DNA from 3 places in the Thalassospira sp. B30-1 genome. Region 1 is predicted to be linked to each of the others. Evidence: predicted binding sites of a transcription regulator. Region 1 holds the regulator's gene; each other region holds the start of a gene.
What was found. The regulator PhoB, encoded in region 1, activates phosphate uptake and scavenging genes when phosphate is short. The targets are predictions, from matches to a motif close to TNTCATAAAACTGTCA.
Positions count from the first base shown of each region.

Region 2: the regulator PhoB is predicted to act here: its motif matches at 2,965-2,980, upstream of IT971_RS12610 (alkaline phosphatase).
Region 3: the regulator PhoB is predicted to act here: its motif matches at 2,589-2,604, upstream of IT971_RS02855 (diacylglycerol kinase family protein).

Region 1 is NZ_CP065232.1:4,037,540-4,043,554, forward strand. It holds gene IT971_RS18955 (SDR family oxidoreductase) at 1-221, opposite strand, end outside; gene IT971_RS18960 (calcium/sodium antiporter) at 380-1,342, opposite strand; gene IT971_RS18965 (cation:proton antiporter) at 1,660-3,420, shown strand; gene phoB (phosphate regulon transcriptional regulator PhoB) at 3,483-4,178, opposite strand; gene phoU (phosphate signaling complex protein PhoU) at 4,196-4,918, opposite strand; gene pstB (phosphate ABC transporter ATP-binding protein PstB) at 4,940-5,743, opposite strand; gene pstA (phosphate ABC transporter permease PstA) at 5,745-6,015, opposite strand, start outside.
Region 2 is NZ_CP065232.1:2,602,159-2,608,173, forward strand. It holds one part of gene prfB (peptide chain release factor 2) at 3-1,061, opposite strand; one part of gene prfB (peptide chain release factor 2) at 1,063-1,131, opposite strand; gene IT971_RS12610 (alkaline phosphatase) at 1,303-2,886, opposite strand; gene IT971_RS12615 (penicillin-binding protein 1A) at 3,100-5,529, opposite strand; gene IT971_RS12620 (N-acetylmuramoyl-L-alanine amidase) at 5,806-6,015, opposite strand, start outside.
Region 3 is NZ_CP065232.1:629,115-635,129, reverse strand. It holds gene IT971_RS02865 (hypothetical protein) at 1-12, opposite strand, end outside; gene IT971_RS02860 (TldD/PmbA family protein) at 254-1,603, shown strand; gene IT971_RS02855 (diacylglycerol kinase family protein) at 1,613-2,575, opposite strand; gene IT971_RS02850 (UDP-2,3-diacylglucosamine diphosphatase) at 2,793-3,710, shown strand; gene IT971_RS02845 (glycosyltransferase family 1 protein) at 3,707-4,795, shown strand; gene IT971_RS02840 (hypothetical protein) at 4,814-5,647, opposite strand; gene IT971_RS02835 (ABC transporter ATP-binding protein) at 5,906-6,015, shown strand, end outside.

The DNA.
Region 1 (6,015 bases):
ACACGGCTGCTGTCTTCTTCCTTGCCAAGATCAGCGGAAATAACGCAGGCGCGACGACCAAGGGACCGGATTTCCTCGGCAAGCTGTTCCGCATCCCTGCGCGAGGAATGGCAATGAAGGGCAACATCATAACCCTGTGTCGCCAGATCAAGCGATAAAGCCCGTCCGATACGCTTGGCAGCCCCGGTTACAAGAGCCGTTTTAGGCATTTTCCCTGTCATCTGGTTTCCATCCCGTTCATCAAGATGCGCCCCTTCCCGGGGAAGGCAGCCCCCTTAAATATCGGCCGCCGTCATTTATGTTTGGTCATTCCGGAACTTACAATCAAACCCGCCAGCCGGTCCATAACCGCATTTATCGTTTCAGGCATGAAGATCAATCATGCCGTAACCAGACTCGCAACATATCCCAGATAAGCCAGAACAAAGACGATCCCGGTGATCCGCGACACTCCGCGCAGGAAATAGCCGACCACCAGCAAAAGAATGGTAACTGCCAGCATGATCCAAAGATCGGATTGCAGAATCTGGTCTGGCACGGCAATCGGCGCAATCAGCGATACACCACCGATGATCACCAGCAGGTTCAAAAGATTGGAACCAACAACATTGCCAAGTGCAACGTCGGAATGCCCGCGGAACGCCGCAACAATCGATGCCGCCAGTTCAGGAAGCGATGTTCCGAATGCGACAAGGGTCAAGCCAATGACGGCTTCGGACACACCGAACTGACGCGCGACAGAAACACCACCATCCACCAGCAGATCCGCCCCATAGGTCAAGGCGACAATCCCGATAACAGTGGCAACAATCGGCTTGAGCCAACCGCTTGGTACTTCGCCGACTTCGTCGACTTCTTCCTCATGCAGGTGGCTGGCATCACCCGGGCTTTTTTTGTCATGCTGATAGGTAAAGTACCAGATCGCTGCCAGAACCAGCAGCATCACCGCCCCAGCCCAGCGTTCGACAACGCCAAACATGCAAAGCCCGATGAACAGAACGGTCCCCAGCAGCATGGTGCCGCCATCGCGCACAACCATGGTCCGCGATGCCGTAATCGGTTTTAGAACCGCTGTTGCGCCGAGGATCAAAAGAATATTGGCAATGTTAGAACCAACCACGTTCCCCATCGCGATGTCGCCCGACCCGGCAAGCGCCGCATTCAGCGACACGACAAATTCGGGGGCCGACGTCCCAGCGGCAACCACGGTCAAACCAACAATGATCTTGGAAACCCCCATCAACAGCGCCAGACCGACAGCACCGCGAACAATGAACTCACCACCGGCAGTCAAAAGCACAAGACCACCGATAATCTGCAAATAGGGGATGAACTGTTCCAATTCCGGCCTGCTCGTTTGGGGAAATTTCTGATTGTTCCATGCCCTTTTACGGGCCAGCGGAACATGGCATTGCGAACGTAGAATAGCAAGCTGCGTCGTCCCGTCGTAATACCATTCGTCACATCGGTGTGATGCGGTTCCCACACTGGCACGCATACCGAAAGCAATCGTCGCGGTCGCCTGCTCTTAAGACGTGTCATCCATCACAGATGCCCTCTCATACGCGAAATTTCCATAGAAATCATAGGGGTATTTCCGCTATCCTGATTTGAACGACTTCCTTTACACGCCTATCTGCGCCGGACGCATAATCCATCATGTCACACAGCGTTCTTTTCGAGCTGTTCCTTGTCCTGACCGCCGCGGTGATTGCCGTCCCGCTGGCACAGAAATTACGTGCGAACTCGATCATCGGTTTCCTGATCGGCGGCTTTTGCATCGGCCCTTTCGGTTTTGGCCTGATCAGTGACCGCGAAGACATTTCAACCGTCGCCGAGCTTGGCATTGTCTTTCTGCTGTTCATGATCGGTCTTGAATTGTCGCGCGAACGCCTGCGCGTGATTGGGGGCCGGTTCGCGACCCTTGGTTTCCTGCAGATCGGCGTCACGATGGCCGTGATGTTCGGTGTATTGCTGCTGATCAATTACGATATGCCCGCCTCCATCGTGATTGCCGGAGCACTGGCCCTGTCATCAACAGCCATTATCCTTAAACAGCTTTCTGATGAACGCCAGTTGCACACACGTTTCGGGCGTGCAGCCCTTGCCATCCTGCTGTTGCAGGACGTTGCGGTTGGTCCCTTCCTGATCATGGTGCAGGCCGCTGGCAATGCCGGGAGCGAAACCAGCCCCTGGATCAGCGCACTAAGCGGTGTGGGGGCGGTTGCTGTATTGTTGCTGACCGGTCGTTATCTCCTGCCGCGACTGTTTCGGTATATTGCGGCTCTTAAAAACCCGGAACTTTTTGCAATCGGGACCCTGTTTGTCGTTCTGGCTGCCAGCACATTGACCGAAGCCGCGGGCCTTTCAATGGCGCTTGGTGCCTTTATCGCCGGGGTAATGTTGGCCGAAACCGAATTCCGCCATCAGATCGAAGCCGACATTTCGCCATTTCGCGGTGTTTTCCTGTCGCTGTTCTTCATGTCTGTGGGAATGTCGGTCAATGCCAATGTGGTCATCGGTCAGGCCGGAACGATCATTTTGTGGCTGATCGGGCTTCTGGTCATAAAGGCAGCGGTTCTTTTCGGATTGTCCCTGCTGATCGGCTTTAACCGTGCATCTTCAATTCGGGTCGCCATGAGCCTGGCCGCCGGTGGTGAATTCGCCTTCGTCATGCTTGCACTGGCATCGCAGAACGGGGCGGTTCCGATTGACATCGCCGTGATGCTGATCCCGGTGGTTGCGATTTCGATGGGTCTGACGCCGACTTTGATTTCGCTCGGCCACCGCATCGAACAGAAGCTTCATCCAAAGGAAACCGATCAGCTAAGCGAGATCTCGGATGAAACCGACGGCATTCAGAAACATGTTCTGGTGATTGGTTGCGGGCGCGTCGGCCGGGTTCTGGCCCGTCTGCTGCGCACCAAGGAAATCCCGTTTATCGTTCTGGAATCCGATGCCCAACAGGTTTCGCGTGGCCGAGCCGAAGGTCTGCCTGTTTATTTTGCCGATGGGTCCCGACCGGAAACATTTCGTGCCGCCCATACCGAACAGGCCCATATTGCCGCCGTTGCCATGGGCAACCCGCACGCAACCGAAAAGACCGTCGCCTTGCTGCGACAGCATTATCCGCATCTGAAAATCTTTGCCCGTGCCCAGGACATCACCCATATCGGTCCGCTGTCACGCAGTGGTGCCGATGCGGCCATCCCCGAGGTACTTGAAACCGGTTTACGCCTGTCCGATCACGTTCTGGCGGCCTGCGATATCCCGCAGGAAGATATCGATATCGAAATAGCCAAGTTCCGGCGTGCCGATATGCTGCTGATGAACGAACTTGCCCCGCGCACCGCGCGCCAAAAAACCGAAGACCAGGCACAAAAAACTGCCAAACCGGCAAAATCCAGGAAAAGCACCTGAAACACAAAGACCCCCATCACGAGAATGGGGGTCTTTCGTTTCGTCTTCCAGAATAACCGCAATCAAGCGGCTTCGACATCCAGTGCATAGCCAGCAGCACGAACCGTGCGGATCACATCGCGCGTTCCCTTGACGTCATTCAATGCCTTGCGCAGACGACGAATGTGAACGTCAACCGTGCGGGTTTCGACATAGATATTCGGCCCCCAAACCGCATTCAGAAGCTGCTCGCGCGAGAAAACCCGCCCCGGATGTTCCAGGAAATAACGCAGCAGACGGAATTCGGTTGGGCCAAGATGGATAGCCTTGCCGTTACGACTGACACGATGGGCGGCCAGATCCATTTCGATATCGGAATAGATCAACTGCCCTTGTGGTTGCGCCGGACCGGATCGACGCAGAAGTGCGCGAATACGGGCCAGCAATTCACCAATCGCAAACGGCTTGGTTACATAATCATCGGCCCCGGTATCAAGGCCGCGGATGCGGTCGCCTTCTTCGCCACGCGCCGTAACCATGATCACCGGCAAATCGCGGCTTTCAGGCTTCCGGCGGATCTGGCGGCAAACCTCGATCCCTGACATCACCGGCAGCATCCAGTCCAGAAGGACCAGATCGACATGGGTTTCGGCCAGAATTTTCAACGCTTCGTCACCGTCCCCGGCTTCGACAACCTGCATCCCCTCGCGTTCGAGGTTGTAGCGCAACATGGTTACGATTGCAGCTTCGTCCTCGACGATAAGAACCGTTGGGTCCATCTTCCTATGCTCCAGTGTCACTCATTCGGTTCTACGACGGCAAAGTTCGCCGCGTCATTTTTTGGCCGAGTATCCATCGGCAGGTCTTCGCCCTTGATCCGGTAATAGATCGTTTCGGCAATGTTGGTCGCATGATCGCCAATACGTTCGATATTCTTGGCGATAAACAGCAGATGGGTCGATGCCGTGATGTTACGCGGATCTTCCATCATATAGGTCAGCAGTTCACGGAACAGGGAATTGTACATATCGTCAACTTCCTGATCGCGCGCCCAGACACGCTGGGCCTTTTCCGCATCACCTTCGATATAGGCATCCAGAACGTCCTTGATGATTTCCTGGCACAGCTTGGCCATGTTCGGGATCACCTGAACCGGGCGGATCGGCGGCACCTGGTTAAGAACCTGCGCACGCTTGGCGATATTTTTCGCCAGATCACCGATACGTTCTAGATCGTTGGACAGTTTAAGCGCGGTCACCACCTGTCGCAGGTCATCTGCCATCGGCTGACGCAGGGCCAGAAGACGTACGGCAAAATCCTGCACTTCCTGTTCCAGCGTATCGATACGGTGATCGGAAAGAATGACCTTCTCGGCCAGTTCAGAATCCCGTTTAACGATCGCACGAATGGCGGAAATCAGCTGACTTTCGGCAAGCCCGCCCATCTGCGAAATGATGTTGTTCAGACGGGTCAGTTCTTCGTCAAACGAACTGACGATATGATGTTTCTCATCGACCATCGAAAATACTCCTGCCCGGACTTAACCGAAGCGACCCGTAATGTATCCCTTGGTGCGCTCGTCCTTGGGATTGGTGAAAATCTGATCGGTTTCGCCCACTTCGACCAGCTTGCCGAGATGGAAAAACGCCGTGCGCTGCGACACGCGGGCAGCCTGCTGCATGGAGTGCGTCACGATCACAATGGTGTAGTTCGAACGAAGCTCGTCGATCAGTTCCTCGACCTTTGCGGTTGCAATCGGGTCAAGTGCCGAACACGGTTCATCCATCAGGATGACTTCGGGGCTGACGGCAACCGCACGTGCAATGCAAAGACGCTGCTGCTGCCCACCAGAAAGACCGGTTGCCGGTTCCGGCAGACGGTCTTTGACTTCTTTCAGTAGACCCGCCCGTTCAAGCGAGGTCATGACGATTTCATCGAGCTCGTCGCGCGAATTCACCAGACCGTGAATACGTGGGCCATAGGCCACGTTGTCATAAATCGACTTCGGGAACGGGTTCGGTTTCTGGAACACCATGCCAATGCGCGCGCGCAACTGAACAACGTCGATTGCCTTGTCATAGATATCACGGTCATCAAGCGTTACCTTGCCCTTGATCGTGACACCGTCAATCGTGTCATTCATGCGGTTCATGCACCGCAGGAAGGTTGATTTGCCGCAGCCCGACGGGCCGATAAGTGCTGTGACCTGACGTTCGACAATGTCAAGATTGACATCAAAAAGCGCCTGGTTGTCGCCGTAGAAAAGATTGAGGTCACGGGCCGTCATTTTCGGGCTAGTGACTGACGGCTCTGCCGTCATTGCGCTTTGAGTTACAACAGCCATTTTACCACTTCCGTTCAAATTTCTTGCGCAGATACACGGCCAATCCGTTCATCAGAATCAGGAAGCCCAGCAAGACCATGATGGCCGCCGAAGTCTTCTCGACAAAGGCACGTTCCGGACTATCCGCCCACAGATAAATCTGCACCGGCAGAACTGTCGCCGGATCAAGTGCCCCGCCCGGGATATCAACAATAAACGCCACCATACCGATCATCAGAAGCGGTGCGGTTTCCCCAAGAGCCTGCGCCATGCCGATGATGGTCCCGGTCAGA
Region 2 (6,015 bases), 1.4 Mb from region 1:
GATCAATCGATGTCTTCGACTTCACCGGCAGAGCCGGTGACCTTGGCGGCCAGGGCGGCGGCCATGAAGGCATCAAGATCGCCGTTCAGAACGCCCTGGGTGTCGGATGTTTCGACACCGGTGCGCAGGTCCTTGATCATCTGATAGGGCTGCAACACGTAGGAGCGGATCTGATGGCCCCAGCCGATATCGGATTTGGTATCCTCAAGCGCCTGGGCTTCGGCTTCGCGTTTCTGAAGTTCGGCCTCGTACAGGCGGGCTTTGAGCATCTTCATCGCGGTATCGCGGTTTTTGTGCTGTGAACGGTCGTTCTGGCACTGGGCGACGATACCGGTCGGAATATGCGTGATACGCACCGCCGAGTCCGTTCTGTTAACGTGCTGACCACCGGCACCCGATGCGCGGTAGGTATCAATCCGAAGGTCCTTGTCGAGCACCTCGATATTGATGTCGTCATCAATCACCGGATAGACCCAACAGGACGAGAAGCTGGTATGGCGGCGCGCGGCACTGTCATAGGGCGAAATACGCACCAGACGATGCACACCGACCTCGTTTTTAAGCCAGCCATAGGCATTATGACCGGTGACTTTATAGGTCACAGATTTGATGCCGGCTTCCTCGCCATCGCTTTCTTCGAGCATTTCAAGCTTGTAGCCCTTGGACTCCGCCCAGCGCACATACATGCGCGCCAGCATGCTGGCCCAGTCCTGTGCCTCGGTCCCGCCGGCACCGGCGTGGATTTCGAGATAGGCGTCATTGGCATCCGCCTCGCCCGAAAGCAGGCTTTCAAGTTCGCGCTTGGCGGCGATTTCGCGGATATCGCGCAGGCCCTGCTCGGCCTCGGCAACGGTTTCGTCATCACCTTCGGCTTCGCCAAGTTCGATCAGACCGATATTGTCTTCGAGTTCCTGGGCAAGGGCCTTGTAACCATTGATGGCATCGTCAAGCCGGGTACGTTCCTGCATGACTTTCTGCGCGTTTTCCGGCTTGTCCCACAATGTGGGATCTTCGGCCAGCGCGTTCAGTTCGTCGAGGCGTCTAAGAGCGTTATCCCAGTCAAAGATGCCTCCTCAGCAGTGCCATCGACTGCTTGATTTCATCGACCAATGCCTGTGCTTCGGCGCGCATTGATGTCTCCGTTATTCATATGAAATTCTGTAAGGCCGCGAAGGATCGCAGCAACTTCGGCGGCGCTTATAGCAGTTTTTGCCCCGATTGAAACCCCCGCGGGGACGCACGGCAGGCATGGAAAAACCCGGCACATCAAATGCGCCGGGTTTAAAGGGGGTATTGCGTGGGTTAGCTGTAAACCGGATCAAGCGTCACGGTATAGAGTTCTTCGTCCGCCACATCACGAAGCGACACGCGGAACTGTTCGTTTTCGGCGTCGATATCGACAAGGCCAAAGAATTGCAGGCCAAAGGATGGCGGCAGATTAACGCCCTGTTCCTCAGTTGGATGTTTGGTATACATCACCTGCGGACCGAATGTATTATCCATGTCATTCGGGCCAAACGTTCCGGCATGCAGCGGGCCGGAAACGAACTCCCAGAACGGATCGAAATCCTGGAACCGGGCCTTGTTCGGGTCATAGTAGTGGGCGGCGGTATAATGCACATCCGCTGTCAGCCAGACGGTGTTGAGAATGCGGGCCGATTTGATGAAACGCAGCAATTCAACAATTTCAAGTTCGCGCCCGGCCGGTGCACCATCACCATTGGCCAGATTTTCAAAGGTGCTTTTGTTTTTCCAGTCATCATAGACAATCATGCCAATTGGCATATCCGCAGCAATAACTTTCCAGGTTGCCTTGGAATTCAGCAGGCTGCGTTTAAGCCATTCGATCTGCTCCCGGCCAAGGAAGGTTGTCTTGTCATTGGGTTCCGGGCTGTTATTGGCATCGTTCGCAGCGCGGTAGGTACGCATATCAAGGAAGAATATCTCAAGCGACGGACCATAGGACACCTTGCGATATACCCGCCCCGGTTCGCTTGCATGTTCGGTGATTGGCAGCATTTCACGAAATGCCCGGTTGGCACGTGCGGCCAATAGGGATACCGATTTTTCGCTGTAACGATCATCCCCGGTCAGCATTTCACCGGGATACCAGTTGTTGGTCACTTCGTGGTCGTCCCACTGGTAATAGACCGGGATCAGGCGGTTGAATTCGCGGACATTCTTATCAAGCATGTTGTATTTGTAATTGCCGCGAAACTCGGCAAGGGTTTCGGCGACCTTGCCGGTATCCTCGGTCGTGATGTTTTTCCAGATATCACCATCGGGCATTTTTGCCTGTTCGGCAAACGGGCCATCGGCATAGATGGTATCGCCGGAATGGATGAAGAAATCCGGGTTGTGTTTTGTGATCGTGGCATAGGTTTTCATGCCGCCGCGATCCTCGTCAATGCCCCAGCCCTGCCCGGCCGTATCGCCCGACCAGCCAAACCGGATATTGCGTTTTGCCGCCGGTGCGGTGCGGAAATGACCGATCACCGGTTCGGACGATGCCCGTCCATCATCAAGATTTTCGAAATGGATTTTATAAAACACGTCCTGCCCGGCTGGCAGATCATTCAGGGCAAGCTTGCCGGCAAAATCACGTTCCGGCAGAACATCGACATGCGGAATTCTGACGGATCGTGAAAAGTTTTCCGTTGTGGCAATTTCGGTAATCATCCGTGACGCACGATCCGCACGGCCCCAGATACAAGCGGAATTGGCGGTGACGTCACCACTTTGCACCCCATGGGTGATCATTGGACGATCTGCCGCACGCGAAATGGACGGCATGAAAAATCCACCCATCGCCGATGCCGCACCGGCCGTGGCGGTTACAGAGGCGGTCGTGGTCAGGAATTTTCGGCGGGAAAGACGAAAAGACATTGAAAGAACCCCTTCAAAATTTGAAGTAACACCTTGAAGAGTATGACAAATTCAAATGACAGGACCGTTGCGGCCTCTTGATGGTTTTATCAACATTTGATGACACTGGCGCGCGCAATACGACGTTTGCAGCCCCGCCTCGTTTTCAAATGAAAAAGACCGGATGCGATTGCATCCGGCCCCTTAAACATTCCCGCAAAAGCGCGGCAAAGATCAGTAAATACCACCCGGGCTTGAAACGCCGCCGGTATTGCCTTCGGCACCGACACCGCTGTAACCGGCATCGCCACCATCAATGACGTTGTCATTCGATGACGGAATGGTGCCGGGTTTGAAAGCTTCCCAGATCACATTCTGATCCCCTGGACGGGCCGGAAGGCCGGAACGGGCTTCAACGCGGACCATGCGAATGCCCGGCGGTGTACGGAATGGCACGGCCTTTGTGCCCTTTAATGCATCGCCCATGAACTGCTTGAAGATCGGGGCGGCGGCACTGGCCCCCTGCTCCTGATCGCCAAGCGAGCGGTTATCGTCAAAGCCGACATAAACACCAACCGCAAGATCGGGCGAGAAGCCGACAAACCATGCATCGCGGCTATCGTTCGTGGTACCGGTTTTACCCGCCAGCGGATAACCGAGTTCGCGAATGCGACGACCGGTTCCGCGTTCAACCACACCTTCAAGCATCGATACCATCTGGAACGCGCTTGCCGGGTCGGTAAGCTGTTCACGGGTATCGGGCAGTTCAGGGGGCATCTGATTGCGGAAATCGACATCCTGACATTCCGCACACTGGCGTTCGTCACGACGATAGATCACTTCACCGCGACGGTTCTGAATGCGGTCAATCAGGGTCGGGGTGATTTTCTTGCCGCCATTGACAAATTCCGCATAGGCCGCCGTCATGCGCATGACGGTGGTTTCCGCCGCACCAAGCGCCATCGAAAGAACCTGTGGCATATCATCGACAACACCGAAACGTTGCGCGTAATCGGCAACCTTGTCCATGCCGATTGTCTGCGCCAGACGTACCGTCATCAGGTTACGCGACAGTTCGATCCCCAGACGCATGGTCGAAGGACCATAGAACTTGCCGCTATAGTTGCCCGGCTTCCATTTACCAAGCCCTGGCCCCTGATCAATCACGAATGGCGCATCAAGCACCAGGGTCGACGGGGTAAAGCCCTGATCAAGGGCGGCCAGGTAAACAAACGGCTTGAAGGCAGAACCGGGCTGACGACGGGCCTGGGTCGCGCGGTTGAATTTCGACATGTCATGCGAAAAACCGCCCGACATTGCCAAAACACGCCCGGTATGCGGGTCCATCGCGACAAGCGCCCCATTGACCGCAGGAATCTGGCGCAGGCCATAGGTATTGGGCGGCAGTTCTTCGCCATCAAGTTCCGCAAAATGCCGCACATAGATCACATCACCCGGCGACAGAACATCTGATGGGCTGTTGACCGCAGCACCAAGCTTCTGGCCTTCTTTCCACGGACGCGCCCATGTCAGGAAGCGAAGCGGAATGCGGCCCTGCTTGCCCGACAGAAGGCCAAGGGTTGCTTCTTCGGCACTGACACGCAGAACAACGGCCTTGTCCCATGGCAAATCATTGGGTGTTTCGACTTCGCGCAGTTTCTGCTGCCAGTCATCGGCCAGATCGATATTGGTGATCGGACCGCGCCAGCCATGACGACGGTCGTATTCCACAAGCCCTTCGATCAGCGCCTGATCGGCAATGGTCTGCAGGCGCGGATCAACCGTCGAGCGGACCGACAGCCCGCCATCATAAAGCATGTTTTCGCCGTAACGGTCGACCAGCTGGCGGCGGACTTCCTCGGCGAAGAAATCAGCACGATAGGTATCGACAGACTGGCGTTCCTTGGCAATCAGCGGGCTTGCCCACGCGTTCTGGGCTTCGGCCTCGGTGATGAATTTTTCTTCGAGCATCCGGCCAATCACCCAGTTACGGCGCGCTTTGGCTTCGTCATGATTGCGGACCGGATGATAATTCGACGGTGCCTTTGGCAGGGCGGCAAGATAGGCCGCTTCCTCGATATTGATTTCATCAAGAGATTTATCGAAGTAACGCAAGGCTGCGGCGGCAACACCATAGCTGCCATTGCCGAGGTAAATTTCGTTCAGATACAGTTCAAGGATATGTTCCTTGGAAAAGGCACGCTCGATCCGGAAGGAAAGAATTGCTTCCTTGACCTTGCGTTCATAGGAAACTTCGCTGGTCAGAAGGAAGTTTTTGGCAACCTGCTGGGTGATGGTCGATGCACCGACCGGACGCTTACCCGTGCCCATATTGACAACGTTGGTCACGGCTGCGCGCAGCACGGATGCGAAATCAATGCCCGGATGGCTGAAAAAGTTTTTATCCTCGGCCGCGACAAACGCATCGACAACAACATGCGGGATCGAGGTGATCGGCACGAAAACACGTTTTTCACGCGCATATTCGGCGATCAATGCCCCGTCACTGGCATGGACGCGTGTCATGACTTCGGGTTCGTAGTTTTCAAGCTGGGTGTAATCGGGCAAGTCCTGACCGAAATGCCAGAAGATCGCCAGAACGCCGATCCCGCCAGCAATTGCCATCAGGAAAAGCACACCGAAAATACTTAGTAAAATACGCATAAACAGGTCTTTATCATTTTGCTGTTTTGGCCTGATCCGGTTTGGCGCGCACCAAAGCGCACATTTCGGAGAATTGCAATCAGCCTTATCATAGCGGCAAAAAAGTGACGGCGTTGTGACACTGCGCACGGCCACCGTATTTTCTGTTCCGACCGGGCAAAGATTATAGCCCTACCGCCCCATCAAAGCGAGAGTCGGAAATTCCATTGCACGGAAAAGTTATGCAAATTGCCAATATGCTTTTCGAAATCCGGGGACGAAGCCGTTGAACCCGGCCTAGAATTTATGTTTTTCGAAATAGATATCGATGGCACGCAGTATAGCTTCGGCGACCTTGCGCCGATGTGCCGGGCTTTGCAACAGCTTGGCATCCGTCGCGTTCGATAAATAGCCCATTTCAAACAGGGCTGAGGGGATATCAGGGGCCTTGAGCACGGCAAAGCCCGCGAACCGATGGGTCCGGCGTTGCAGTTCGATGCTTTTGCC
Region 3 (6,015 bases), 1.4 Mb from region 1:
CAGGTTTCGCACGTGTGTTTCCCGTCATTCTCTTGCAGGTTTCCGGTTCGTCCCGGTTCGGATTTCAGGTCATAATAGCAACTTGCGAAGAAAAAATGACCAAAGATCGGCTTTCGCCAAATGGATCATTCAAATGTGCGTCAGACGGTATCTGGTTGGGTCTTTCAGGCGACTGCCTTTTCTTGCCCTTTGCGAAAAGCGATCAGCCTGCCTATAACCATAGGAAACCACATTCCGACCAAAGGGAGCTTCCATGCCCAAAACCGATATGACACTCGATCGCATCACCGACCTGCTGGCGCGCGCAAAAAAGGCGGGTGCCGACGATGCGGATGCCGTTTATGTCGAAGGCACGTCACTTTCGGTATCGCAGCGACTGGGCAAGATGGAAAAGCTTGAACGATCCGAGGGGGCCGATCTTGGCCTGCGTGTTCTGATCGGCAAGCAGCAGGCGGTTGTGTCGTCATCGGATACCAGCGAAAGCGCGTTGAACGAACTGGTCGAGCGCGCCGTTGCGATGGCGAAAAACGCCCCCGAAGACCCGTTCTGTGGCATTGCCGATCCCTCCGAACTGGCCGAAACATTTGATGTCGAGGCGCTTGAGCTTTGCGAGCCGGGCGAAGTCAGCCAGGAAAAACTGATGGCATGGGCGACCGCCTGTGAAGAGGCTGCACGGTCGGTTGAAGGTATCACCAATTCCGAGGGCGCGGATGCCGGTTGGGGCACCCACCAGATCACGCTTGCCGCGACCAACGGCTTTGCCAATTCCTATGCCGGCAGCGGCAGCCACATTTCCGTATCGGTCCTTGCCGGAACCGGCACCGGGATGGAACGCGATTATGATTATGACAGTGCGGTGTTTTCGACCGATCTGCGCGATCCGGTCGAGATTGGCCTGAAAGCGGCGGAAAAGACCCTGAAACGGTTGAACCCGCGCAAGGTGAAAAGCACGCAGGTGCCGGTGATTTATGATCCGCGTGTTTCGGCATCCCTCGTCGGCCATCTGGCCGGTGCGATCAACGGATCGGGCATTGCACGCGGCACCAGCTTCCTTCTGGATGCCATGGGCAAGGAAATCTTTGCGCCGGGGATCAACATCATTGATAACCCGCACCGCAAACGTGGCCTGCGGTCCAAACCGTTTGACGCCGAAGGCGTCGCCAACGAGAAACGCCATCTGATTGAAAATGGTGTTCTGAAGACCTGGATCATGGATTTGCGGTCCGCCCGCCAGCTTGGCCTGAAATCGACCGGCAACGCATCGCGCGGGGCCGGAAGCCTGCCGGGACCATCCACCACCAACCTTTACATGGAACCGGGCACCATTTCGCCCGCCGACATGATCAAGGATATCAAGCAGGGCCTTTACATCACCGAAATGATCGGCAGCAGTGTCAACGGCGTGACAGGTGATTATTCGCGCGGGGCATCGGGCTTCTGGATCGAAAATGGCGAACTGGCCTATCCGGTTTCCGAAATCACGGTTGCCGGAAACCTGAAGGACATGTTCAAAACGGCTGTTCCGGCCAATGACCTGACCTTCAAATACGGCACGAATGCCCCGACAATCCGGATTGATGGCATGACGCTGGCCGGGCAATAAGCCGACTTTTTATCTGGATGTGATTTGTAACAGGGGTGCGTTTTGCGCATCCCTGTTTTCATTTTGGCGGCCATTGCATTGGTCGGCATAGGCCTGAGGCACCATAACCCGCACCGGATAAGGTGACAGGCTGATTTCACACGGCAGTTTACCGGCACTTTCGCCGTCAATCTGCAAGGGTGCGGGGCCGCAATGGCTGGTGATGGTCAGACGTTCGGTCTGCACGACCGACACGTCGGTTTGCGCATGCAAACGGTTCAGGGTCAAAGCAATCCCGTAGCGTGCCAGCGCCATAAAGCCGCTGCCGGGCATCAGCACGACATCAAGACTGTTATCGGTCAGTTTGGCATCGGGGGAAATCACAAACGCCCCGCCATAATGCTTGGCATGGGTCGCAACCACACCGGCAACGCGATATTGTTCGCGCCCGATATTAACTTCGAAATCGCGGTGATGCGGAAAGATAATATTGCGCAAACCTTCGATCACATAGGCACCCTTGCCGATCAGTCTTTTGAGTTTCAGTGACACATTTGCGACCGTATCGGCATCCGCCCCCATGCCGACCATCAAAAAGAATGCCCGGCCATTGACCAGACCGGGCCGCACCCAAACCTGGGCCGGATTGTTGATATAATCGGCAATCGCCTGTGCGCGGATTTCAAGCCCGACCTCGACCGCCAGAACATTGGCAGTTCCCAGCGGAATGATGCCAAGCGGCGGGACTTCGTGACCTTCGATCTGGGCATCAAGCAGGCCGTTGAGGGCCTCGTTCAGTGATCCATCGCCACCGGCAACAAACAGCCGTTGATGGGCACGCACCTTGCGCGCCAGTTCGCGGGCATGACCGGGATGGGTTGTCTGTAACAATTCAACCTTTACACCGGCTTTTTGCAAAATGCTTGAAAGGAAACGTTGTTTATTCCCGCCAGCGCGCGGATTGAAGATAACAGTCACCCCGGAATGGGTCATTGCGAAAAACTTCCGTAATAAAAATGAAACATTACTTTCGCGTTCTCTTTATAGAAAATGAAACATGTAACAGTATATTGACAGAACCGATAAATTTATATGAACGGGTTATATATTCGCGCGATTTGTTTTAAACCATTACTGGTTGGGGACACTATTCGGCATGTAAAACCGTCGAATTCCAGCCATCCTTTTGGCAGGATACGGAGGAGCGGCAATGACAGCGATGACGCTGCAACCGCATTACCGCACGGTCTGGATTTCAGACGTCCATCTCGGAACGCGTGGATGTCAGGCAGATCTTCTTTTGGATTTCCTCAATGAAGTGACGGCAGATACCTATTATCTGGTCGGCGATATCATTGACGGCTGGCGGCTCAAGAAAAGCTGGTACTGGCCCGAAAGCCACCACGCCGTTATCACGACAATCATGGAAAAGGCCAAGAACGGGGCAAAGGTCATTTTTGTCCCCGGCAACCATGATGAATTCGCCCGTGAGTTTGTCGATATGACCTTTGGACATGTCGAAGTCAAGATGAACGACATTCACGAGACGGCGGATGGCAGAAAGCTTCTGATCATTCACGGCGACGAGTTTGACGGTGTGGTCAAATATGCCAAGTGGCTCGCCTATCTGGGTGATACGGCCTACAACCTCGCGATTGTCCTGAACCGTTATTATAACGGCATCCGTCGCAAACTGGGTTACGGATACTGGTCACTGTCGGCCTATCTTAAGAACCGGGTCAAGAACGCCGTTCAGTTCGTCTGCAATTTTGAAAATGCCGTCGCCCACGAAGCTGCCAAGCGCAAGGTGGACGGTGTTGTATGCGGCCATATCCATCATGCAGAAAAACGCATGATTGGCGATGTCCTTTACTGCAATGACGGCGACTGGGTTGAAAGCTGCACGGCCCTTACCGAAGACCAGAACGGCAAGCTTGAACTGCTGTACTGGGCTGAAATGCGCCAGATGGCGATGACACATTCCCAACCCGGCCGCGATGCTGCCAGTGCCCCATCCCTTGGATTGGGCAAACTGATGTCGCTGTTTCGGGTTGTCGGGGACAATAACCGTGCTGCCAATGCCAGTTCCAAAAAGAACAGCGGCACGCCAATTGGAAAGACCGCATGAGAATTTTGATCGTATCCGATGCCTGGTATCCTCAGGTAAATGGTGTGGTGCGCACCCTTGAAACCGTGCGCAGCGAACTGGGCGAGATGGGACATGATGTGCATATCATCTCGCCTGATCAATTCCGGACGATCCCCTGCCCGACCTATCCTGAAATCCGGTTGGCCCTGTTTGCCAAACGCAAACTGGCCCGGATGATTGATGCCCTGCAACCGGTTGCGATCCATATCGCGACCGAGGGCCCATTGGGTCAGGCGGCACGTGCTTATTGCCTGAAACGCGAACTACCGTTTTCATCAGCCTATCACACCCGGTTCCCGGAATATCTGCATGCGCGGACACGGCTGCCGCTTTCGATTTCCTATCGCGGGATGCGGCGGTTCCATAACAAATCACAATCGGTCATGGTGGCCACGGAATCGCTTCGCGAAGAGCTGGCTGATCGCGGCTTTAACAGGCTGAATATCTGGTCGCGGGGTGTTGACCTTAACCTGTTCAAACCGCGACCCGATGCAAGTTTCGGGGATTTCCCAAAACCGCACTGGCTGTTTGTCGGTCGGGTGGCGGTTGAAAAGAATATCGGCCATTTCCTTGACCTTGACCTACCGGGGACAAAATTTGTTGTCGGCGACGGGCCGCAACTGGCGGAACTCAAATCGAAATACCCGAATGCACAGTTTCTTGGGAAAAAGGTTGGCGAAGAACTGGCTGTCTGTTTCGCATCGGCAGACGTTTTTGTCTTCCCAAGCAAAACCGACACTTTCGGCCTTGTCATCCTTGAGGCGATGGCGTCCGGAACACCGGTTGCGGTTTTCCCGGTTCAGGGACCAGCCGACATCGTGCGCGGGACCAAGGCAGGCGCCATTGATGCCGACCTTCGCAAGGCGGCGATGGCGGCCCTTGAACTTGACGGCAAGGATGCGCGCGCACTCGCAGAACAATATAGCTGGCGCAATTCCGCCAGTCAGTTCCTGCACAATCTGGCACCGTTTTCAGGCGGGTTTGACGGGGCGGCAGCCAAACGTCTGGCCGTTGAAGACATAACCGAAGCAAAAGAACCGGCGATTGTCATGCCGGCGCAATAACTGGCAGCCATTTATTTATTATCTGGCAAGCTGGGATCCGTCCTGCGGGGTTTCTTTCCCTCGCAGGCTTCGGCGTAGAGTGCCATATGCCCGCATCGCATTGATCGCATCCGTCCCAAGCCACCGACGGAACGGTTTAAGCGCGACATAAACCGGCCGGATAACCGCCACGATACGGGACAGAGGTTTCATCTGTGGTGCGGTCATGCCACTGCGGCTCAGATAAGCCTGCCATCCGGAACGCAAAAGATCGGGACGACGTTTAAAACCGCGCTGTATGGAAAACACAAACAGCAGAATGTCGCGCGCCTGTGCGTCGGGCAATGGCATACGTTTATTGGGGTCTTCTTCGAAATCAATAAAACCGATCCTGCCATCATCCCGAATGGTCATGTTGCGCAAAAGAGGGGCGCCATGCGCAAAACCATTGGCATGCAAATCCGCCAATGCAGTTCCGGCCATGGCAATCAGTTCAGCAACACGTGCTTCATCCCCACCCTTGACCGCATCGCTGATTACGGTTTGCAAGATCGCCCCGTTATCGCCAATAGCGATCCAGTTATCGGCGACTTCGAGAAGATCAGGCACCAGAACGCCTGCACGGTTCAGGGCATGAAGGACTTCAGCCTCGCTTGCCAGACCGGCCTTGCCGCCTGGCGACACTGTCGGGCGCAACATCGGTATCCGCGTCAGGGTTGCGACAAAACGCTGCAAGCGGTGCCAGCCCTTTTGCTTTGGCCGGACAGCCTGTTTGATCCAGATACGCCGTCCTTTCCACCGCAATGGAAAAACCCGTGCGCCAACACCTTGGGCAATCGTCTGTTCCACGATATCGTGGAGTTGCTCTGTCATTTTTTTATCTTATATGTCGTTTTTCGTGGCCTGCATTCCTGCAGGCCCTGTCAGTATCAGTTAAGTTACGTTGCTGCGGCTTGCCGCACCTGCCCGGGCATGCTAGCAACAGCCCGGAAAGATCAAGATATCCATGATGCCTCATCCATATAGATAGTGTCGGACTGACACAATCGGAAATGGCGTCGCACGACCGGGAAGAATTCATTGCCAAAGCATTCGCTAGATCACACGACGGAACATTGGAATACGTGGCCAATGATCAGACGCATCGTTCAGGATGCGGTTGCCCCTTATTTCGGCAAGATTGTTCTGGCTCTGATTTGCATGGCGCTTATGGCTGCCGCGACTGGCGGTTATGCCTATCT